3 regions of the Paenibacillus sp. sg306046 genome follow, and region 1 is predicted to be linked to each of the others. Evidence: riboswitches for the same ligand, from Rfam matches in the RefSeq annotation. Region 1 holds a riboswitch; each other region holds the start of a gene.
What was found. A riboswitch is a leader RNA that binds a small molecule or an ion and turns the genes downstream of it on or off. The one in region 1 is predicted to bind cobalamin.

Region 1 (7,447 bases):
GTTCTGGCTGCCTGCACGTACACGTCATTGCGCACCGATAACACGAAGCTGCGGAAAATGCGGGCAAAGGACGGCCACGAAACCGCCGCAACGGCAATCATCAGGCTGGTTAGACCCGGTCCCATCATGGAAGCGAGCGCAATCGCCAGCACAAGCTGCGGGAACGAAAACAGCACATCCATCAGCCGGGTAAGCGCCATATCGACCCAGCCGCCGAAGTAACCGGCTGCAAGCCCGATCACGAGGCTTAATGTAATAATCAGACTGACCGCCAGCAGCGACGCGCCCAGCGAAGCTTGGCCCCCGTGCATCAGTCGGGACAGCACATCCCGGCCGTAATTGTCCGTGCCGAGCCAATGCTCGCTGGACGGCGGCAGCAGCGCCTGCTTGTAATCGACCTTGAGCGGGTCGTAGTCGGAAAACCAGGCTGCGCCGACCGACATCACCGTGATCAGCACGATCACGCCCAACAGCATAATCGCCAGCGGATCGGATTTCAGCGCAAGCAGCAGACGTCCGCGAAATCGTTTATCCATGCGGTCCCCCTTGCTCCAGCCGAACCCGCGGGTCCATCCAGCGATACACAATGTCCACGATCAGATTCAGCCCAATATACACAACAGCCATCAGCAGCGCAAAGGCCTGAATGACCGGATAATCCCGCCCGGTAATCGCATCCACGACATAACGGCCGACCCCCGGCCAGGAAAATACGGTTTCAATAATGACCGTCCCGCCGATCAGCCCGCCTACGATAAGTCCAAACGAGGTCAGCACCGGCAGCAGTGCATTCGGCAGTGCATGCTTGAACAAAATGGTTCTGCGGCGCAGCCCCTTCGCTTCGGCCAGCATCATATAGCGCTGCGAAAACACCTGCAGCAGGCTCGTCCGCAGCAGCCTGGCTGTCACGGAGGACAGACCGATGCCAAGCGTCAGCGCCGGCAGCAGCAGATGCCAGGCTCCGCCCCGTCCCATCGTCGGCAGCCAGCCGAGCTTAACGGCGAACCCGTACATCAGCACCAGCCCGAGGAAAAAACTCGGCACCGACACGCCGATCAGCGCGATGACCCGCGTCACATGATCGGCCAGCTGGCGGTGGTACACCGCACCGGCGATGCCGGAAGGAATCGCGATCAGCAGCATAATCAGCAGCGCGCCGCCGGCCAGCTCCAGCGTAGCCGGGAACCGGCTCAGCAGCTCCTCCAAAATCGGCGTCCTGCTGCGGAAGGATACGCCGAGATCGCCGCGCGCGATTTTCCACAGCCAGGAGCCGTACTGGACGACAAACGGCTGATCCAGCCCAAGCTGCTTGTGCAGCGCCTCGGCATCCTTCTCCAGATCGCTCAGATTGGTGCTTGGATCAAACATCGTCAGCAAAATCGCCCGTGCCGGATCGCCCGGAATAAACCGGATCAACGCAAAGATAAGCAGCGTAATTCCAAACAGCGCAGGCACCGTCAACAGCAGCCGTATGGCCGTGTAGCGCAGCAGCTTCATTTTGTGAGGTACATGCCGGGTACGATTTTGGTTTTCAGGTTACTGTCGATCCCTTTCACCTTCGTCGTATAAGCGGCGCCCCAGCGTGTGTTGTTGAACAGATAAATAATGGGCACATCCTGCTGCACGAGCGTTTGAATCTCTTGAGCCAGCTTCACTTGCTTGCCTGCATCGAATTCGGACGTCAGCTGTTCAATCAACTTGTCCACCTCCGGATTGCTGTAGCCGCCGTAGTTGGACGCCACACCCGTATGATAATACGAATACAGCTGCCCGCCGATATCGCCGGTCGCCGTGCCGCAGGAGCAATACGTTGCGGTGTCAAAGCTGCCATCCAGCATCATCTGGTTGGACGCCGTCGTTTCGACCGGGTTCAGCACGATCTCAATGCCCACGCCTTTGAACTGCGACTGCAGCGCGACGGCCAACGGCTGGAACACCGTGTACGTGAGCATGCTGAGCTTCAGCTTCTGCCCGTCCTTGTTGGCGCGGATGCCGTCGGCGCCCTTCACCCAGCCGGCTTCGTCCAGCAGCTTTTCCGCTTGTGCGCGGTCCGTCTCGGCTCCGGTCGCAATCGCGTACGGCAGGCCAGCCGGGAAATGGCCGGTCGCCTTGGCGGCAAAGCCCCGGCTTACCCCTTCGATCAGCTCCTTGCGGTCAACCGCGAGGTTAATCGCCTGGCGAACCCGCTTGTCCTTCAGCGCAGGCACCTTCTTCATATTCAGCCACAGATTGGTCGTCTGGCCGATCGGGAAATACGTAGCGAATTTTGTGTCCTTCTCATAAGACACCCGCTGCTCAACCTCCACGTTCATATCGGCATCGGCGTCGCCGTTTTTCAAAGCAAGTAAACGCGCCTGCGCATCCGCGCCCAATCTGGCTTCGAGCCGCTGCAGCTTTGGCTTCTCGCCCCAATAGCCGGAGAACGCTTCAGAGATCAGCAGCTCGCCCGGCGTAAATTGCACAGGCTTCATAAAGCCGGTCAAATCCGCCTGCGTATTAAACTTGTCGCCCAGCCGCTCCGCTTCGGCCGTATTATGAATCGCAAAGCCATTCAGCTTGAACACAAAGTTAGGGTCAGGCTTCGGCGTTTTCATCAGCAGATGCTGGCTGTCCTTCACCGTAAATTCCACGCCGCCGATCTGCGAAGGGCCGCGTTTGTTCAGCTTCTGGTGACGCTCCAGCGCCGCCTTCACCGCCGCCGCATCCATTGCCGCACCGCTCCAAAACTTCACATTCGGCTGCAGCTCGATTTCCCACAACGTCGGCTCGACGTTTTTCCACGATTTTGCCAGCCAAGGTCGGATTGAGCCGTCGTCATTCAGCATGACCAGCGGCTCGGCGATGCCGTCGGACGTAATCCGTTGGGCATCAATATGGACCGGATCAAGCGAGCGCGGCATATTCAGCGTCACATATTTTAACACCTGCTCGGCCGCCGCCTCGGTGGAGCTTGCCCCGGATGGAGCAGGCGAAGCGCTTTCGCCGCCCGGCTTGGAGGAGCAAGCCGCCAGCAGCAGGATGATCAGTACTAGTGCGATGGATCTGGATGTTTTCCAGCTTCGTAAATCAGATGTCATGTCGAATGCCTCCCGGTTGCATTGAAGTTAGTTGCAGTTGATTGAACTTAGTCGAAGTTGATTGAAGTTAGTTGAAAGTTGAACATGGTTTTGCTGCCGTACTGCCGTTTCATCCGTATAACCTGCTGCAACGCCTCCTTAGATTTCACTGTGAACTTGCGTCTACGGCGTGAAGAGACCAAAAAAGGCATCTCTACCCGAAGAAATAAGGTAAAGATGCCCGCGTTATCGTAAGCAAACCCCGATCAAGGCCATTCATGAAGAAGTGGCCGCGTTCCCGAGGCAGGTCAACGCTTCTCTTAACACTTCCCTATCTTCCGTAGGTTAACGCAGTGTTGTCAGAACAGGCAGGTCTCCTGGCTCCGGAATTCACATCAGCAGCGGCCTTCCCGAATCCTTTCCAGGACCAGTGGCATTATCGCTGTGACTTCTCCGTTACAGTGGCGGGACCGCGTCGGCATTGCACCGAACTTCCCTTTTAAGCTCTGGCGTTTCTTACATTTGCCAAAGCACCCATTCCCACAATATGAAATTACATACTGCTCTATCATACACGAAAATCATAGATTTGCAATTGCCGGCCGCTTACATCTGGTTTAAGATTTTGGTCTGCTCGTCAAGCAGTCCGGCCGCTTCGCCGATGCTGACAAATTCGGCCACCGCCTGCTGAATCTGGCCCTGGCTGCTTACAATCGCTTCACGCAAGCTGAGCGAGCTGACATTCACCTTGCCGACCTGCTCGGATACACCCGCAATCGACGTTTCAATTTCTTGCGCGGCCGCCTGCACGTGCTCCGCCAGCTTCCGAACCTCGGTGGCTACGACTTGAAAGCCGAGTCCGTGCTCCTTCGCATGCGCAGCCTCGATAGCCGCATTGAGCGCAAGCAGATTCGTTTGCGAGGCAAACTCGCGGATCGTCAGCACGATGCGCCGGATAGAGCGAATTTTTTGCTCCAAATCGGATAACACGCTGCTGTTCAGCTCGTTATCGCTCACAACCTGATCCATCACGGCCGCTACCCGTTGACTGCGGCTTATCCCTTCCGTCGTGCGGCCAAGCAGATCCGCCGCCATCCGCTGCAGCTCGCTCGTCAGCCCGGCGGCCGTCCGCTCCCGCTCCGAGATATCTGTCGCTACCTTCAGCACGGCCACCGTTTGGCCGTTCGGGCCAAGTACCGGCATGTAGGTCGCTTCCAGCCAAATTTGCGCGCCGTTTTTGGCGACGCGGACAATTTTCTGCTGAAAGGCGACGCCTGCACGCAAGTTGCTCCAAAGCCGCTCGTAAGCCGGGCTGTTGACGAACCCCGGCAGGCAAAACTGCCGGTGCAGCTTGCCGGGCAGCTCTTCGACCTTGTAGCCCATGGCGCTGGCAAACCGTGCGTTGGCCCACAGCACCTCGCCCTGCAAATTAAATTCGATCATGGCAAGCGATTGCTCCATCGCTGCCAATACAGCCTGATTTTCCAGCACTTGCGTGCTTGTCGTTGCGCCTTGCTGCTTGTCTGACATGGCTGGCTCTCCTCATTGCGCCGCTTCTGTTGGCGGTCGGCTTTAGTTGATATGCTTGCTCTTGCATTCCTGATCAGCCGCGCAGATGACCGGCCGGCCCTGGATGCCGGCTGGCGATCAAGGATGGCAACGATCATCAAGCCGCTGCTGCGGGCTACGACTGCGTATCCGGCTGTTCATGCGACCGGAATTCCAGCAAGCCTGCCCGGGTCACCTCGTCCCGGTGAATTTCGGACAGCTCCTCCAGCAAGGTCATCCCGCGTTCGGTCAAGCGCACAAATACGCTGCGCCCATCCTCGGGATTCGGAAATCGCTGTACCAGCTCAAGCCCCTCACAGCGCTTGACCAGCTCGATGCAGGCATGCGGAGTAATTTGCAGCCGCTCGGCCAGCTCCTTGGGCGTCGCATAATCGCGCTCGGGGAAGCCCATGATCGCAAGCATCAGCTGGTGGTATTGCGGCGTTAATCCTTTCGCCCGCGCCGCTTCCTCGCTGAAGCGAATAAATTTGCGGATGCGATAGCGAAATAAGGCAAGCTGTTCGTATATTTCTTTCGACAGTTTTCCTGGCTGCATGATCCCGTCCCTCTCACCAAATTAGAATACTTCCAATGTACCGTATTCTCGGGCCGGGGACAATGATAATCCGTACCTCGCTTACGTAATGTTACCTTTATAGGCGAGTTTCGTTACGATTCGTTGGAAACAGAAATTCGGGTCGTTTTATGTTAGTTTATATAACATAAAAACCTTGACTTCAATCGCTTTGCGATATATATTTTGAACAACGGTGTTAGGTTTTATGACTTACATTCCCTGTCTAGAAATGCTGGTGATCCCGATATGGCAACGAAAAAAATAAAAAGCGTGTGTCCCTACTGCGGAGTCGGCTGTGGGATCGTTCTTGAGGTGGCAGATAACCGGGTCGTCAAGGTAAGCGGCGACAAGGAGCATCCGACCAATTTCGGACGGCTCTGTACGAAGGGCAACACCTGTGAGCAGGCACTTACAGAATCCGGACGTCTGGAGTACGCGCATGAGCGGCCCGCCCGCGGAGGCGAGCTGATCCGGAAGCCGATGGACCGGATGATCAGCGAAACGGCTCGGCGGCTGCGGTCGATACTCGACGAGCACGGTCCGGACGCCCTTTCCTTCTACGTATCCGGCCAAATGTCGCTGGAGTCGCAATATCTCATTAATAAGCTCGCAAAAGGGTATGTTCGCACGCAGCATATCGAGTCCAATTCACGCCTCTGTATGGCGAGCGCGGGCAGCGGCTACAAGCTGTCGCTGGGCGCTGACGGTCCTCCCGGCTCGTATGAGGATATCGACCGGACCGACCTATTTTTCGTCATCGGGGCCAATATGGCGGACTGCCATCCGATCTTGTTTTTGCGGGTCATGGACCGGATCAAGGCCGGGGCGAAGATGATCGTGGTTGATCCGAGGCGCAACGCAACCGCCGACAAGGCGACGCTGTATATGCCGATCCGGCCGGGAACCGACCTTGCGCTGCTGAACGGGCTGCTGCACCTGCTCGTGCGGAACGGGCAGACGGACCCCGCCTTTATTCAGGAATTTACTTCCGGCTGGGAGCAGATGCCCGAATTTCTGGAAGCTTACACGCCTGAGCGGGTTGCCGACATGACCGGACTCCCGGAGGCGGATATTCGCCAGGCGGCCCAGTGGATCGGCGAATCGCCCGACTGGATGAGCTGCTGGACGATGGGCCTCAATCAGAGCACGCACGGCACCTGGCATACGAACGCGATCTGCAATCTGCACCTCGCGACCGGCAAAATTTGCCGGCCGGGCAGCGGCCCCTTCTCTCTGACGGGTCAGCCGAATGCGATGGGCGGCCGTGAGATGGGCTATATGGGCCCCGGCCTGCCCGGCCAGCGTTCGCTGCTCGTCGAAAGCGAGCGGCACTTCATCGAGGACCTGTGGAGCATCTCGCGCGGCACGCTGCGAACCGAGGGCGGCAGCGGCACGATCTCCATGTTCCAGCGTATGCAGGCCGGCGATATTAAAGCGTGCTGGATCATCTGCACGAATCCGGTCGCAACGGTGTCCAACCGCAAGCAGGTGATCGCAGGACTGCAGACGGCAGAGCTGGTCATTACGCAGGATGCGTTTCTGGACACGGAAACAAACCGCTATGCCGACATCCTGCTCCCCGGTGCGCTGTGGGCCGAAGCCGAGGGGGTTATGATCAACTCGGAGCGCAATCTGACGCTGATGCAGCAGGCTGTCGAGCCGCCGGGCGAAGCGCTGGCGGACTGGCAAATTATCGCGCGGGTCGCCTGTGAGATGGGGTATGCGGACGCCTTTACGTACGGGTCGGCCGAGGAGGTTTACCGGGAAATCCAGCAGGCCTGGAACCCGAAAACCGGCTACGACATTCGCGGAGCAACCTACGAGCGGCTGCGTGAAACGCCGATCCAATGGCCCAGCGCCCCGGCTAGCGCGCACGACCGCAACCCGATCCGCTATACGAATGACGGCGTCAGCCAGACGCTCAAGCTAAACGCAGACGGAACGAAGCCTCGGCTTGTGTTTCCGACCGACAGCGGCAAGGGGCAGTTTCTCGCCCGTCCCTATATGCCGCCGGCCGAGATGCCGGACAGCGAGTACCCGTTTGTGCTAAACACAGGGCGGGTGCAGCATCAATGGCATACGATGACCAAAACGGGCAAAATTGCGAAGCTCAACAAGCTGAACCCCGGACCGTTTGTTGAAATAAACCCGGAGGATGCCGCAGCGCTCGGGATCGCCGATCAGGATCGCGTGGAAATCCGCTCGCGGCGCGGCTCCGCTTTCCTGCCTGCGGTCGTGACCGACCGGGTGCGTCCCGGCAGCTGCT
Region 2 (7,447 bases), on a different contig from region 1:
AAGCCTTCGAATATGATACGCTTCGCCACGGCGGCAGCCCGGTGATCGCAGCTTATGATCAGGACCGTTTGGTCGGTCTTGGGATTTGTCAGGATCAGGATTACAACGCTGCGGCTTTAAGGTTTGCCATTCTGCCCGGCTACGAGGGACGTGAGTTGGACACCTACATGAGCAAGCTGCTTAAGGTGGCTGCCCGGCCCGCTCCGGCGGCTGTTCACGCCTGCTTGTAAGGAGCTTCACCCGGCCTCCGCTCAGGAGGCTTTTTTTTCTTTACCAGCACCCGTCGTTAGGTGTAATATGGGGAGATAAGCAAAAGCGGTTGAAGCTTTATGCTTGGATGTATGACCTTGGGTCAGGAGGATGAATTCATGGAACAATTCAAAATGAAAATTCTTGAGCTGCTGAAAGAAGATGCGCGTCGTAGCCCTGCACTGATTGCAACCTTGCTGGGGGCGACGGAGGCGGAGGTGGCGGCGGCGATCAAGGAGCTTGAGGAAGCGAACGTGATCGTGAAATACGCAACGGTCGTGAATTGGGCCAAAGTGGACAATGAAAAGGTAACGGCTTTAATCGAGGTACAAATTACGCCGGAACGCGGCCGCGGCTTCGACGCGATTGCGGAACGGATCTACTTATATCCGGAAGTGAAATCCGTCTACCTGATGTCGGGCGCCTACGATCTGCTCGTCGAAATCGAAGGCAAGACGCTCAAGGAGGTCGCTTCGTTTGTCTCCAACAAGCTGTCGCCGATTGATCGGGTGTTATCGACCAAGACGCACTTTATTCTAAAAAAATATAAGCAGGACGGGGTCACCTTCGAGGACCATGAGGATGACCATCGTCTGTTAATTTCGCCGTAAAGGACGCTGAGAACGATGATAGAGCAGAAGCAAACAGAGGGACAGTCCCCTCGTTCCCGATCCCTCAGCAGTTATTTGACCCCGGTCGTTCAGCAGATACCTCCTTCAGGCATCCGTAAATTTTTTGACCTGGCCGTGGGCAGTAAAGATATTATTTCGCTCGGCGTCGGCGAGCCGGATTTCAGCACCCCGTGGCATGTGCGCGACGCTTGCGTGTATGCGCTGGAGCGGGGCAATACGAAGTATACGCCGAATTCGGGGTTGCCGGAGCTGCGTGAGGCGATTGCCGACTATTTGCATAGCTCGTTCCAGGTGGAGTATGAGCCGAAAGACGAGGTGCTTGTCACAGTAGGGGGCAGCGAGGCGATTGATCTGGCGCTGCGGGCGCTTGTATCGCCGGGCGATGAGGTGCTGGTGCCTGAGCCGACGTATATCACGTATTCACCGATTGCGAAGTTCAGCGGCGGCGTGCCTGTCGGCATCGAGACGTTCGCCAAGGATAAGTTCAAGCTGACGCCGGAGTCGTTGAAGGCCGCCATTACGCCGCGTTCGAAGGTACTGATTTTGTGCTACCCAAGCAATCCGACCGGGGGCATCATGACTTACGACGATTGGCTGCCGATCGCAAAGCTTGTGGAGGAGCACGATCTGCTTGTCATTTCCGATGAAATTTACGCTGAGCTGACTTACGGGCAGAAGCACGTCAGCTTCGCCTCGATGCCGGGGATGCGCGACCGGACGATTTTGGTCAGCGGCTTCTCCAAGTCGTTTGCGATGACCGGCTGGCGGATGGGTTATGTGTGCGCGCACCGCGAGCTGATTGCGGGGATGCTCAAAATCCATCAATACACGATTATGTGTGCGCCGTCTATGGGTCAAGTGGCTGCACTTGAGGCGCTGCGGAACGGGATGGAAGAGAAGGACCGTATGGTGGAGTCCTACAATCAACGCAGACGGCTCGTTGTCCAGGGCTTCCGGGAGGTCGGTCTTCCGTGCCATGAGCCTCAGGGCGCGTTTTATGCGTTTCCGTCCATACAGGCAACAGGTCTCACTTCCGAGCAATTTGCGACCCGCTTGCTGCTGGAGGGCAAGGTGGCGGCAGTTCCCGGCGACGTATTCGGACTCGGCGGAGAAGGCTTTCTGCGCTGTTCTTACGCCTATTCGGTCAGCCAGCTGACGGAAGCGTTCGACCGGATTGGAAATTTTATGAAAAAAATGTGATTCGACAAAAAAAGCCATTTTCAAGTTCTCCCAAAACTGGTATGTTAGATACATGGAAGTTTCATAGGTTTAATCATTTATGAGGCTTTTCTTCTATGGGTCTAAAGATTCGGGAACTGGGAGGGATGAATTATGGCTTTTCCGGAATATCGGCTTCGGCAGCACCTGCAAATCGGATGGATTCATGAGAACGAAAGCAAAGCCAAGTGGATGTTTGGAAAACGAAATGCAACCTCATCATCTGCGTCCTTAGAAGATGACATTTACCGGCTGCGCAAGGAGCTGGAAGCGCTCGTTCAGGATGGCAGCAGTTTGACTTCTCCCCGAGTGGTCGAGATTAGTATGGAATTGGATATTAAAATCAATGAATATATGAAAGCACACCGTAGAGGCCGCTGAGAAGCGGCTTCTTGCGCGTTGCGGGGAAATGGGACGGTGATGCCGGAACCGGCGTAACAGCTATAGGAAGACTCGTAGAACACTCGATACCGGGAGTGTTTTTTTTGTTGGTTGGGTAAGCTAGGCTGATCCATAGTGAAGAGCCGGCGGTCATACATTCAGCTGATTTTCAGCCAAGTTTCATCGTATGCTCATCTTGATGGATTACAGTAGAGGTAATTCGATGGGGAAAGGTGCGGTTTGATGAAGTCTAACAAGAAGGTATGGATTCCGGCCATTGTGGCGGTTGCGGCAGCGATCGCGCTAGTCGTGTACGTTTACTTCATGTCGGCGCCTCCGGGCGGCGGCGGCATGGGCGGTATGCGACCGCCTGAAGGTGGCGGGGCTGGAGGCGGTGGAGGCGGTATGCGCCCGCCGACAGGCGGCGAAGCGGGACCAGGAGGTATCCAGGCGTGGTTCAAAAACATAGGCACGGTTGCTGTAGGCTTGGGCGCGGTCAGCTTCTCCTGGTTCTGGTTCAAGAAAAAGCTGAAATCTCCGTCGCTGCTGGTGCGAAAAGCGGGGAAGCTGCTGTACGCGGCTCATAAGCTGCTGGGCTGGCTGACGCTGCTGGCCGTTGCAGCTCATGGCGTTTATTTTCTCATTGCGAAGCCGGGGAGCCGTGATATTTATTCCGGCCTGGCCGGATTTGTGATTCTGCTGACGCTCGCCGGGTACGGTCTGTTCCTGAACAAAATTCGCAACAAATGGATGCGGGTGGCGCATCGCACGCTCGGTATATTGTGGGCTCCGATTTTGCTGCTGCATGCGGGTGGATCAGCGATCGTGGCGGTTATAGCGAGTCTGGCGTTATGGGGGGTGGTATGGCTGCTGGAGAAAAACAAGCAGGGCGTCGCGAGGGAAAACACAGCGTGAACATGAAAGCTCGCTGCAGAGCTTTTGCCGGACAGCCTTCGGCTAGTGACAGCAAGCAATCGGTCGGTCGCTTTAAAGGAATAAGCATCCTATCCAAAATAGGCGTGCTTATTCTTTTTTTCAGTTCAGACCGCTCAAGCGCTTTCTGCCGAAATAATTTTGATCCGAAGGAATCCGATATGGTAAGATAGGTCGATGAGAAGGTTAAGCGGATTGCATACTTAGCTGACAAACTTGTCGGATGGAGGGAACGGGTCTTGAGGAAAGGATGCTGGCTGCTCTGTATAGGCTTGCTGCTGGTGCTCGCGGGCTGCGGCGGACCGAAGGCGGATGTGCCGATGTTTATGATCTCGAAAACCGGAATTCCGGGCGAAGTGGCGGAGAAGCTGCAAACGGCGCTTGTTGCCAATGTAGGGGAAACGCCAACCGTGTCGATTTCGGCATCGCCGATGTTTTCAATGGAAAAATTAATCGTTGAAATTGCTGCTGGGGAAAACGGGATCATTGTCGTTCCAGGCGAGCAATTCAAGGGTCTGGGGATGCAGGGAGGCTTCGTGCCGCTGGATGAGCTGGCGAGCGCGGCGGACTTCCCGGACGGAGTGCTGGAGGTTCCGATCGAGGATCGGGACAGCAAGTCTTCGAAGGCGGCGGACAAGCCTGCTCCCAAGCTGGAAAAGCATCTGTATGGCATTCCGCTGGAACAGACGAAGTGGTTTACGGAGCTGAAGCTGAATGGCAAGGATTTGTATGCGTTTATTCCGCAGAATGCGAAGGATATTGAGAAGGCCAAGCTGGTGATGAAGCACATTGCCCAGAAGTAGCGGATCGGCTCGGACCGACGTAATGCGACAAGAGCTTGCGAAGGCTTGGCTGACGGCTATAAACAAATGGTATGACATGAAATACGGCACGGGTGCCCGGAGACGACACGGCAACGGAGAAGTCTTCGGGTTAAAAGGGAAGCCGGTTAAAATCCGGCGCGGTCCCGCCACTGTAATCGGACGATAAGCTCCCCACATGCCACTGTCGGCGCGGCCAGCGACGATGGGAAGGCGGGGAGCCGGCAAGGAGTCCGTAAGTCAGGAGACCTGCCCGCCGCCGGTACGGCTAGTTCCTTTCGAGGAAAGGGAGCGGCAGTGACAAGGCGGTGACTGGTTGGTCGGCGGGTAAAGGATGCCCGAAGACGGACCGGCGCGTAGAAGTCTGTCCTCTGCTCTGGACTTTGGTCCGCAGGCAGAGGTTTTTTTGTCTGGCTTTTGTTGTAAACGGGGGCATGCCAGGGTGGGATCAGCTTAACGAAATGCACAAGGTAGGAGTGAGAATAAGGATGGATCATCTGTTGAAAAAAAGAAGCCGCAAGCTGCTGAACGCTGTGCTGGGCTTGGCGCTCGCGGCAACGCTTGCCGCTTGCGGAGACAAGGCTCCGCCGACCAATGCGCCCAACCCCGGCGTATTGGTCGATCCGCCCAAAGCGGAAAGTGGCGCGCAGCAAGGCGCAGCGCAGACGAAGCGAACCGCTTACCCGCTCAAGGTGACGGATGCGACGGGCAAGGAGTTTGTGTTTGAGAAGGCTCCGGAGCGGATTGCGTCCACTTCGCCGAGCGAGACGGAGATGCTGTTTGCGCTTGGCCTGGGCAGCAAGGTAGTCGGGGTATCCGATTATTGCGATTATCCGGCTGAAGCGAAGAGCAAGCCCAAGCTTGGCAGCATCACGAAGCCCAATGAAGAAGCCTTGATCGGCGCGGGTGCGGACCTGACGCTGACCGGGGTGTCGATGAAGCTGCCGACCGTGGAGAAGCTGCGGGAGCTGAAGGTCAATTTGTTCCAGGTGCAGCCGAAGACGGTTGATGATGTGATGAACAATTTGCTGCTGATGGGGCAAATTTTCGACCGTCAGGCGGAGGCGCAAAAGCTGGTCGATCAGATGAAGGCGGACCGGCAGCAGGTCGTTGACGCGGTGAAGGGGCTGAACCCGGAGGAAAAAAAGAAGGTGCTGATCGAATTTTCTCCAGGCTGGACGGTTGGTTCCGGCGAATTTCTGAGCGAGCTGATCGACATCGCGGGCGGCATCAATGTGTATGCGTCGGAGAAAGGGTATGTCAAGCTGAGCGAGGAGAAGGTTATCGCCGAAAATCCGAAGGTCATTCTTTACCCGCGTAATCTGATTGATGACAGCTCGAAAAAAACGCTGGATCAGCTTATTCGCGAGCGCAGCGGCTGGGAGAAAATCGACGCCGTGAAGGACGGCAGGCTGGCCGGCGTGGATAAGGATACGACAGTTCGTCCCGGTCCGCGAATTACGGAGGGCTTGAAGGAAATTGCCAAGGGCATTTATCCTGAATTGGTGAAGTAAATGAAAAAAAAGCTGATCGGCTGGGGGCTGGCTGCGCTTGGACTGCTGCTGCTTGTCGTTACGATCGCGTTGTCGGTTGGCTCGGTCCGGGTGCCGTTTGTTCATGTCTGGAGCATTCTGCTTCATCACTTCCCAGGCATGGACGGGCGGGTTGAAGCGGCTTGGCCGGCTTCCTCGGAGCAGATCGTCTGGAAGGTGCGGCTGCCCCGGATTGTGCTCGGTATGCTGGTGGGGGCGGCGCTTGGGCTGGCCGGCGCGGCCTTCCAGGGCGTGCTGCGCAATCCGCTGGCTGATCCGTACACGCTGGGCGTGTCCTCGGGAGCGTCCGTCGGCGCTTCCTTTCTTATTTTATTTGGACTGCAATATGCGCTGGGCGAATGGAGCGTGCCTGCGGTTGCCTTCTGCACAGGCGCTGTGTCGCTGCTGCTCGTGCTGCTGCTGGCCCGGACGGACGGGAAGCTGAAGATCGAGACGGTTATTTTATCGGGTGTGGTGCTGCAGGCGTTTTTATCGGCGATCGTGTCCTTGATGGTGTCGATGTCCAAGCAGGTGATTAATGAAATTATTTTTTGGCTGATGGGTAGTCTCGCGTTGCGCGGCTGGTCATATTCGCTGCTGCTGCTCCCGTATTTGGCGGCGGGGCTGCTGCTGCTGCTCGGCTATGGCCGGGCGATGAATTTGTTTGCGCTCGGTGAACGGCAGGCCGCCCATCTGGGGGTGCCGGTGGAGCGGACGAAGCTGGTGGTGCTGGTAGCTTCGACGTTAATTACGGCGGCTGCGGTGTCGGTGGCCGGAGTTGTGGGCTTCGTCGGGCTGCTGGTGCCTCATTTGCTGCGGCTGCTGGTCGGCCCCGATTACCGCTTGCTGCTGCCGCTGTCCGTCATCGGGGGCGCGATTTATGTGCTGCTGGCCGACACGCTGGCCCGGACGCTGCTGGCGCCTACCGAAATTCCGCTTGGTGTCGTAACCGCATTTATGGGCGCTCCGTTTTTCGCGTATTTGTTGAAGCGGCGCAAGCGACTGGCACGTGATCAGGGAGCTTGAGCGGGCAGGCGCACGCGGGGCAATCGGAGCATTAAGCGGCGGTTCATAGTGGTCGTGGTAGCCTGGGCCAGTCAGAGGCAGCCACAAGGAGCAAAAGGGAAGCTACCAGGGGAGCCAAAGGCAGTCGGAGACGGGGAAGCTGGTCAGAAATGAGTAGGCGGACAGAGCGGCTTCGTGTCAATGAAGAGGTTCAGCTGAAGTCCATCAGAGGTGCGAAGGGGGCGGAGGAAGCCGTGATTGAGGTGGCGGTTGAGCGTCTGCAGAAGCGCTACGGGACGCGAGTCGTGCTGGACGGCGTGCAATTTACGGTACGGCCGGGTGAATGGCTATGTATTCTCGGCCCGAACGGCAGCGGCAAGACGACGCTGCTGCAGCTGCTGTCCGGCGTATTGCCGGCCAGCGGCGGTCAGATCACCTTGAACGGTCAGCCGGTTGGAGCCTATTCGCGCAAGGCGCTTGCCCGGCAGATCGCCGTGCTGCAGCAGGATGCGCTTCCTCCGGTCGGATTTACGGTACAGGAAGTGATCGAGATGGGGCGGTATCCCTATCAAAATTGGCTCGGCGACGAACGAGGCGATTCGGCCGGGCTGATCGAGCAGATCATCGGTTCGCTGAAGCTGGAGCCGCTGCGCGATCAGGCCGTGGAGCAGCTGAG
Region 3 (7,447 bases), on a different contig from region 1:
AAGCCCATCCCGACAAAGGTGACGGCCGCCTCATGCAAAATCGCATGCGGAATGATCAGCACAAGTCCGACCAGCAGCTGCGGCACCAGATGGGGAAATATATGGCGGGTCGCGATCCAGACCCGCGACCGCCCGAGCTGCCGCGAAATTTGCACATATTCCGCAGAGCGCAGCTGCAGCACCTCCGTCCGGATCAGGCGCGACAGGCTCGGCCAGTGCGTGAGCGCTACGCCGATGATGACCCCTTTGGCGCCGCCGCTCAGCACAAAGGCAATCAAAATCAGCGTCACCAGATGCGGCACGCTGAGAAACAGGTCGATCAGCCAGCTGACGACACGGTCCGCCGCCCGTCCGAGCGTCGCCGCCGCCAGTCCAAGCAGCGCGGCAATCAGTACGCTGACGACGCCTGCCGTCAAGCCGACCTTGATGCTGAGCGCCAGCCCCTTGAGCGTTCGTGTCAGCATGTCCCGCCCCAGCCAGTCGGTGCCAAACGGATGACTCCAGGACGGCGCAAGATTGCGCAGCTCCAGCTGCGACACCAGCTGTCCGCTGTCCAGCAGCTGTGCGCCAAGGGCAACCAGCAGCAGCAAGCCTCCGGCCGCTATCGCCGAGCTTAGCGCCCGTTGACGGCCATACAGCCGGCCGGGCGCGAACCCGGCGGACGATAGCGGCTCCAGCGCAGCGCGTGCGCCCTGCGGAAGCTCTGTTGTCTGCTTCTGCTTCTGCTTCATAGCCGGGCCTCCTCCCGAATTCGCGGATCAATGAGCCGGTATGCCAGATCAGCGAGCAGATTGCCGATAAATACAAACGTAGCGCTGAACAGCACGATGCCGAGCAGCAGCGGCACATCGCCCCGCAGCCCGGCCTCAACGGTCGCTTGGCCCAAACCCGGATAAGCAAATACTTGCTCCGCCAGCACTGCCCCGCCGAACAGCTCGGAAAAAGACGTAAACTGCAGCGTCACCGCAGGCAGCGCCACATTGCGCAGCCCATGACGCCAGAACAGCGTGAATCCCCGCTCCCCGCGCGCTCTCGCAAATAAGACGTAGTCGCTGTCCATCACCTGAATCAGCTTTTGCCTCGTATGCAGCGCGATGCTGGATATGCCGACCACGCTCAGCGTCAGCGCAGGCAGCAGCATATGCCGGATGCGGTCGGACAACGTAACCTGCTCCGCCAGCACCCCCGCAGGAACACCGAGGCCGACAGGAAACCAGCCGAGCCAGACGGCGAACACCAACAGCAGCAGCAGTCCGAGCCAAAACGTCGGCGTAGAGGACAACGTATAGCAGTACCAGCGAATCAGCCGGTCCAGCCACGTATCCTTCCGCATCGCCGCCAGCGCGCCAGCGGCGAACCCGACCAGCCCCGACAGCGTCCAGGCCGCCAGCATCAGGGCGCTGGAGCTGAGAAAACGCTCGCCGATGACCTCCAGCACCGGCTTGCGGTACATCATGGACTCGCCGAAATCTCCCTGCAGCAGCGCCGCCACCCAGTTCAGGTAACGCTCCAGCGGCGGACGATCCAGGCCCCAATAAACAGCAATCGCCTCGCGCTGCTCCGGCCCGACCTTGAGCAGGTCCGCGCCCACATAGGCCTGGATCGGATCAATCGGCGAATATTCGACCAGCATAAACGAAATCGCGCTGACCGCCGCCAGCAGCAGCGCCAGCCGACAGCCTTTGCGCCCTATGTACGCAAGCAGACGGGCAGTCGCTCCATGGCGACCGCCCGACTGTCCGCGCTCTGGCTTGTCCGCCGGGCGGGTTATTTCGTCCATCGCCATTGCTCGATGTTATCCGTAACCGGCCAGCCGTGACCATGCGGATGAATCGGCTGCTTGCCGATATCCAGACCGTTTTTCACCAGATACAGATGGTCGATGTTAACGAGCCATGCCCATGGCGCGTCACCCTTGGCGCTCAGTCCGGTTTTGCCGTCCCATTGCGCCTTCTTCCAATAGTCCATCGCATCCTTCTCCGTCGTAGCCCGCAGCGCCTGCGTCATATAAGCCTCAACCGTGTCATTGCTGTAATACCCCGGATTAAAATATTCAACCCCTTTATATTTCGCGCTGTAGACATGATACATTTCGAGCGGATCATGGCTGCCCCAGCCAAACATGACCGGATTGGCATGCATCTGCTTTTCAATTTCATCCCAGCTTTTACCCTCGGCTTTCACCTGAATGCCGATCGGCTTCAGCATATCGGCCGCCGCAATCGCCAGCGATTGGCGTGTGACATCGCTCGCCGGGTAAATCAGACTGAATTGCGCCTTCAGCGCGCCCTTCTCACGAACGCCGTCGCCGTCCGCATCTTTCCAGCCGTCCGCCTCCAGCAGCTTTTTCGCTCCTTCAGGATCGGCGTCCGGAATAACCGCCTCCGGGTTAAACCACGGCAGCCCGTCGTTGACCGTATAAGCCGGCGTCCCGTGACCTTCCAATACGCCCTGCACAATCGCCTTGCGGTCCAGCGCCCGGTTGATCGCCTGACGGATCGACAGCTCGGCAGTCACGTCGTTGCCGATCGGATAGCCCTCCTTCGTTTTGCCGCCGGATTTCACATAAGGGAGCATAATGCCCCGGTTATCCACGGAATGCGCCGCTACCATCTGCATCCCGCTGACCGACTGTTTGCTGAAGGCCGCAGGGATATACGCGATATCCACCTTGCCCGCCTTCGCCGCCGCATAGGAAGCATCCTCGTTCAGAAACAAAAACGTCAGCTTCTTAAAATACGGCTTCGCGCCGTAATAGTCAGGGTTTGCCTCGACGATCACCTGCTGCCCTTTGTCCCACTGGACAAGCTTGTACGGGCCGGACCCGATCGGCTTGGACGCATAGTCCTTGCCATGGGCGTGCTTCGGCACGATGCCCGTGGCGACAAGCATTTGCGCAAAGGTTGATTGCGACTCCTTGAGCTTGAATTGAATCGTATAGTCATCCGGCGTTTCCATCGACCCAAGGTTCGTGAGGTCAATCGCCGAACCGCTTTTACCGGCGGCTTCGAACGTATATTTCACATCGGCAGAGGTTACAGGTTTCCCATCGGAAAACTTGGCATCCTTGCGCAGCTGTACCGTCCAAACAAGACCATCCGCACTCAGCTCATAGCCGGTTGCCAGATCATACCCGATTTTCATCTCATGGTCGCGCTTTAACAAGGTGCTCTGGAAAAGCGGCGAGCCATACCGGCCCCAGCCTGTCGTCGGATCAAAGCCTGTCTCCGGTTCTCCCCCTACAGCGAGCATCAATTGCTCCTGCTGCGCGGCCGAGCTGCTCTCCGTCGCTTGCCCCGGCGCCTGCGGCGTCGGCTTGGCCGTACATCCGGCTAACCCGATTGCACAAATCAAGCCGGCCAACCCTAATGAACGAAAACGAAACCTCACGACCGTACCACTCCCTTTTTCTATACAAGTAACATGAAATATAAAAATAGTAACACACTCGATAGACAAAGTCACTAGATTGTGATATGTTTCAAGTAAATTTGCTTTACAGAGCCAGGTGCCTTTGCCAGCAGCAAAGGGTAACAGGGAATCGGGTGCAACTCCCGAGCGGTCCCGCCACTGTAACCGGAAAGCGTTCTCTCTGCATGCCACTCGGATATGTGATCCGGGGAAGGCGAGAGGCCGCGTTGATCCGGGAGCCAGGAGACCTACCTAGCTTCTGCACACCCGTTACCCTTCGCGGAAAGGAGAGGTGTACGAGCCACACAGCAGCGGTCGCATGCCAGTGATCGTTATTTGTGACGTTATCGTACCGGCAGCCAACTCCGAGATGGATTGGCTTATTTGTGTTTTGTATGGGTAATTTGTTTGGCATGGGCGATTTATGTAAGTTAAAGGTCGATGTTTAGCAGTTCCTGTTTATGAGGTTCCTTAACGAAACGGAGGATGTACAATGAAACGGAAGAAGCTGGCCGGTACGCTGCTTCTCATTACAGGCTTTACGCTGTATTTGCTGCTCAATGAGCCGCAAACCGCCAGCGCCATGCATATTATGGAAGGCTTTCTGCCTCTGGGCTGGGCGATTTTCTGGTGGGCGATTTTTATTCCCTTCTTTATACTCGGCCTGCGCGCCTTGGTCCGCATTACACGGGAAACTCCGGAGCTGAAGCTGATGCTCGGCTTGGCCGGAGCGTTTACGTTCGTGCTTTCGGCGCTGAAAATTCCGTCCGTCACCGGCAGCAGCTCGCACCCGACAGGCACAGGGCTTGGCTCGGTCATGTTTGGTCCGCTGCCGATGAGCGTGCTTGGCTCGATTGTGCTGATGTTCCAGGCGGTGCTGCTCGCCCATGGCGGCGTGACGACGCTGGGCGCCAACGCCTTCTCGATGGCCGTAGCCGGTCCATTCGTCGGCTATGCGGCCTACCGCTGGCTGATGGCGGCGACAGGCAAGCAAAAGCTGGCCATTTTCACCGCAGCCGCGCTGGCTGATCTGAGCACCTATGTCGTCACATCCCTGCAGCTGGCGCTTGCTTTTCCGGCGGAAAGCGGAGGCATGCTTGCTTCCTTCGCCAAATTTGGCGGCATCTTCGCCATCACGCAAGTTCCGCTGGCGATCAGCGAAGGGCTGCTGACCGTGCTGATCTGGAACTGGCTGCAGGCGCACAGCACCGAGGAGCTGTCGCTGCTGCAGCGGGCGATGAAAGGAGGACGCTCCCAATGAAAAGAAGCACCCAAAACTGGCTCATTTTGATTGCCGTTGTGTTGCTGGCCGTGCTGCCGCTGCTCTTTGTCCAGGGCGAATTCGGCGGCGCCGATGGCGCAGCCGAGGAAATGATCGGCACACTGGCTCCGTCGTATGAGCCGTGGTTCTCCTCCTGGTTCGAGCCGCCGGCCGAAACCGAAAGCATGCTGTTTGCGCTGCAGGCCGCGATCGGCGCGGGCTTGATCGGCTACGTCATCGGCTTGCTGCGCGGCAAGTCGCTGCAGCATGGCAAAACCAACGACTCCACCACCGGCTCCAACTCTACCGCCAGCGGCAGCAAGAACCGCAAGCGCCCCGACTCCGCCCATTTATGATTCGCCGGATCGACGCGTATGCGTATTCGAACAGACTGCGCTCCGTCTCCCCCTTGGGGAAGGCCGGCTTCGCAGCCGTTCTTTTTTTAGTGTCCTACACCGCCCACCCAGTCGTGCAAGCGGCCGTGTTCGTCTGGATGGGGTTCGGCATTGTCGGCCACGCCCGCATTCCGCTGCGATTTTACGCCGCCCTGGTCGGTGTCTCCCTGCTGTTTTATGCGGCCAGCCTGCCTGCGCTCGTGCTGGAGCTGGATCTGGCCGCCGGTCAGCTGTATGTATCCGGCAGCGGACTTGCGCGTGCGGCAGGCTTGCTGTGCCGGACAGCGGCCTGCTTTTCGGTGCTGGCCTTCCTCATTTTGACGACGCCGGCTTCCAGCCTGTTTCAGGTGATGGACAAGCTGCGGGCCCCCCGGCTGGTGACCGAGCTGATGCTGGTCACGTACCGGTTTATCTTTTTATTCGCCGATACCGCGCAGGAGCTGTACGAGGCGCAGCAAGCGCGCGGCGGTCAAACGGGCTTCCGCGGACGCATCCGCGATACTGCGGTGCTGGTCGGCCGTCTGTTTGCGAAAACGATACAGCGCTACCGGGGCTTGTCGCACGGGCTGGCTGCCCGCGGCTTTACCGGGGACATCCGGCTGTCCCCGCTCGGCGGCGGCCGTCCGGTCCCCCGTCGGCTCTTGGGGGAAGCGGCGCTTGGACTGGCCGCGCTGCTGGCGCTGCAGGGCTGGCTGATCTGGAAGGGGCTTTTCTGAAGATGACGTATATTTTGGAAACGAGACAGCTCGTGCATCAATACCCCGGCGCGGCACTGCCTGCGCTGGACGGGCTGGAGCTGCTGCTGCCAGCCGGAAAAAAAATCGCCATCTGCGGGCATAACGGCTCCGGCAAATCGACTTTTTTTCTCCACGCGATCGGCCTGCTCCGTCCCGGCTCCGGCGAGGTTCGCTGGCACGGACAGCCGCTGTCCTACCGCGCGGCCGAGCTGAAGCGGCTCCGGCAGCAAATCGGGCTCGTATTTCAAGACCCGGAGCAGCAGCTTATTTTGCATACGCCGTATGAGGACATCGGCTATGGGCTGCGTAATGCGGGCATGTCCGAGCCGGACATCCGGGAGCGGACCGTCCGCACCCTCGCGTCGCTTGGCCTGGAGGAGCTGGCCGACCGGCCGGTTCATCAGCTCAGCCTGGGGCAAAAGAAACGCGTCTCCCTCGCCGGCGTGCTGGCGCTGGAGCCGGAGCTGCTGCTGCTGGACGAGCCGACCGCTTACCTGGACCGGCTGTCCGAGCGCCAGCTGCTCGCCGAGTTGGAGCGCGTCCATGCCAGCGGCGTCACCGTAGCGATGGCGACGCATGATATGAATCTCGCCTACACGTGGGCGGACTGGGTCGTCGTGCTGGACCGGGGCCGCTGTCTGCTGGCCGGTACGCCGGACGATGTGTTTGTCCGGCGGGAAGCGCTGCTGGCGCTCGGACTTGAACCGCCGCTGCTGCTTGAGCTGTGGCAGGCGTTGCCGGCGGCGCTGCGCGGTGATGCGCCGCCGCCCCGCAGCGCGGAGCAGCTCAAGCGGCTGCTCGCGAAGGCGGACCAAGCGACGGGCGCTGACACGCCGAGGTGACCCGCGGCGAAATGAGCGCAGGTGAAACTTCAATCCCGTACAGTCCCTGCAAATGATCCTGAATGTCCCGCGTGCTTCCACCTTTGGCGTACATCGCCGTGATTTGATCCTCAACGCCCGTACTGTCTAACCAGAAACGCAAATAGACCGCCCTGGTCAAGGTAGCGATCTATGTGCGCCGTAGAACCTATTGAAGCCTACCGCCCTTTAAAAGCGGCTATTGCTGGGAGAGTCGTGTTAGTAGCACGGCTCTCTTTGCATTGTACGCTGTCTCTGGCTATATTATAACACGTAGCCTATGAACACGTCACATAATATGTATCAGGATGTTGAGATAAATATGCAACATCCTGATATTTTTCCTTTAAAGTGTAAAATATTACAAGCGTCAAAGCCCCCCTACTGAACCTCCCTCATCTTGCTGGCCGACGGCAGAAACAGCACAGCCGCCACGTTCAGCAAAGCGATGACGAAAAAGCCGACAAATACGGCCTGGATGCCGCTGACCAGCTCCGCATCCGTGTTTGCGATCAGCTGGCTGTTAAACAGCACCCCGAAAACCGCCACGCCCACGGTCTGCCCAAGCGATCGCATCAGCGAGCTGGTCGCGGTCGCTACACCGCGCTGCTCCCAGCCGACGGCGGACTGGATCAGTACCGTTTGCGGCGTCGCCATACAGCCCATGCCGAAGCCAATGATCACCAAAATAGCTGTCATCCACCAGAACGGGGACGTAATTTGCAGCGCCATCAGCCAGACGCCGCCGAGCAGCACCAGCAGCGACCCAAGCACGATAAACGG

Region 2: linked by a shared signal. The riboswitch ahead of AC6ROY_RS01650 (ABC transporter substrate-binding protein) and the one ahead of AC6ROY_RS20950 (ABC transporter substrate-binding protein) in region 1 are both predicted to bind cobalamin.
Region 3: linked by a shared signal. The riboswitch ahead of AC6ROY_RS13760 (energy-coupling factor ABC transporter permease) and the one ahead of AC6ROY_RS20950 (ABC transporter substrate-binding protein) in region 1 are both predicted to bind cobalamin.

What each region holds. Positions count from the first base shown of each region.
Region 1 covers NZ_JCAMRT010000024.1:28,537-35,983, reverse strand. Annotated here, with positions in the region: gene nikC (nickel transporter permease) at 1-536, opposite strand, end outside; gene nikB (nickel ABC transporter permease) at 529-1,497, opposite strand; gene AC6ROY_RS20950 (ABC transporter substrate-binding protein) at 1,494-3,077, opposite strand; cobalamin riboswitch at 3,407-3,609, opposite strand; gene AC6ROY_RS20945 (methyl-accepting chemotaxis protein) at 3,663-4,586, opposite strand; gene AC6ROY_RS20940 (MarR family winged helix-turn-helix transcriptional regulator) at 4,741-5,160, opposite strand; gene AC6ROY_RS20935 (sulfite reductase subunit alpha) at 5,428-7,447, shown strand, end outside.
Region 2 covers NZ_JCAMRT010000001.1:390,961-398,407, reverse strand. Annotated here, with positions in the region: gene AC6ROY_RS01680 (hypothetical protein) at 1-230, shown strand, start outside; gene AC6ROY_RS01675 (Lrp/AsnC family transcriptional regulator) at 369-860, shown strand; gene AC6ROY_RS01670 (aminotransferase class I/II-fold pyridoxal phosphate-dependent enzyme) at 876-2,081, shown strand; gene AC6ROY_RS01665 (aspartyl-phosphate phosphatase Spo0E family protein) at 2,214-2,480, shown strand; gene AC6ROY_RS01660 (hypothetical protein) at 2,724-3,395, shown strand; gene AC6ROY_RS01655 (hypothetical protein) at 3,653-4,216, shown strand; cobalamin riboswitch at 4,290-4,505, shown strand; gene AC6ROY_RS01650 (ABC transporter substrate-binding protein) at 4,723-5,748, shown strand; gene AC6ROY_RS01645 (FecCD family ABC transporter permease) at 5,749-6,792, shown strand; gene AC6ROY_RS01640 (ABC transporter ATP-binding protein) at 7,026-7,447, shown strand, end outside.
Region 3 covers NZ_JCAMRT010000012.1:19,149-26,595, reverse strand. Annotated here, with positions in the region: gene AC6ROY_RS13775 (ABC transporter permease) at 1-731, opposite strand, end outside; gene AC6ROY_RS13770 (ABC transporter permease) at 728-1,786, opposite strand; gene AC6ROY_RS13765 (ABC transporter substrate-binding protein) at 1,768-3,390, opposite strand; cobalamin riboswitch at 3,490-3,681, shown strand; gene AC6ROY_RS13760 (energy-coupling factor ABC transporter permease) at 3,905-4,672, shown strand; partial or broken gene AC6ROY_RS13755 (energy-coupling factor ABC transporter substrate-binding protein) at 4,669-4,947, shown strand; gene cbiQ (cobalt ECF transporter T component CbiQ) at 5,025-5,783, shown strand; gene AC6ROY_RS13745 (energy-coupling factor ABC transporter ATP-binding protein) at 5,786-6,646, shown strand; partial or broken gene AC6ROY_RS13740 (transposase) at 6,654-6,767, opposite strand; gene AC6ROY_RS13735 (MDR family MFS transporter) at 7,046-7,447, opposite strand, start outside.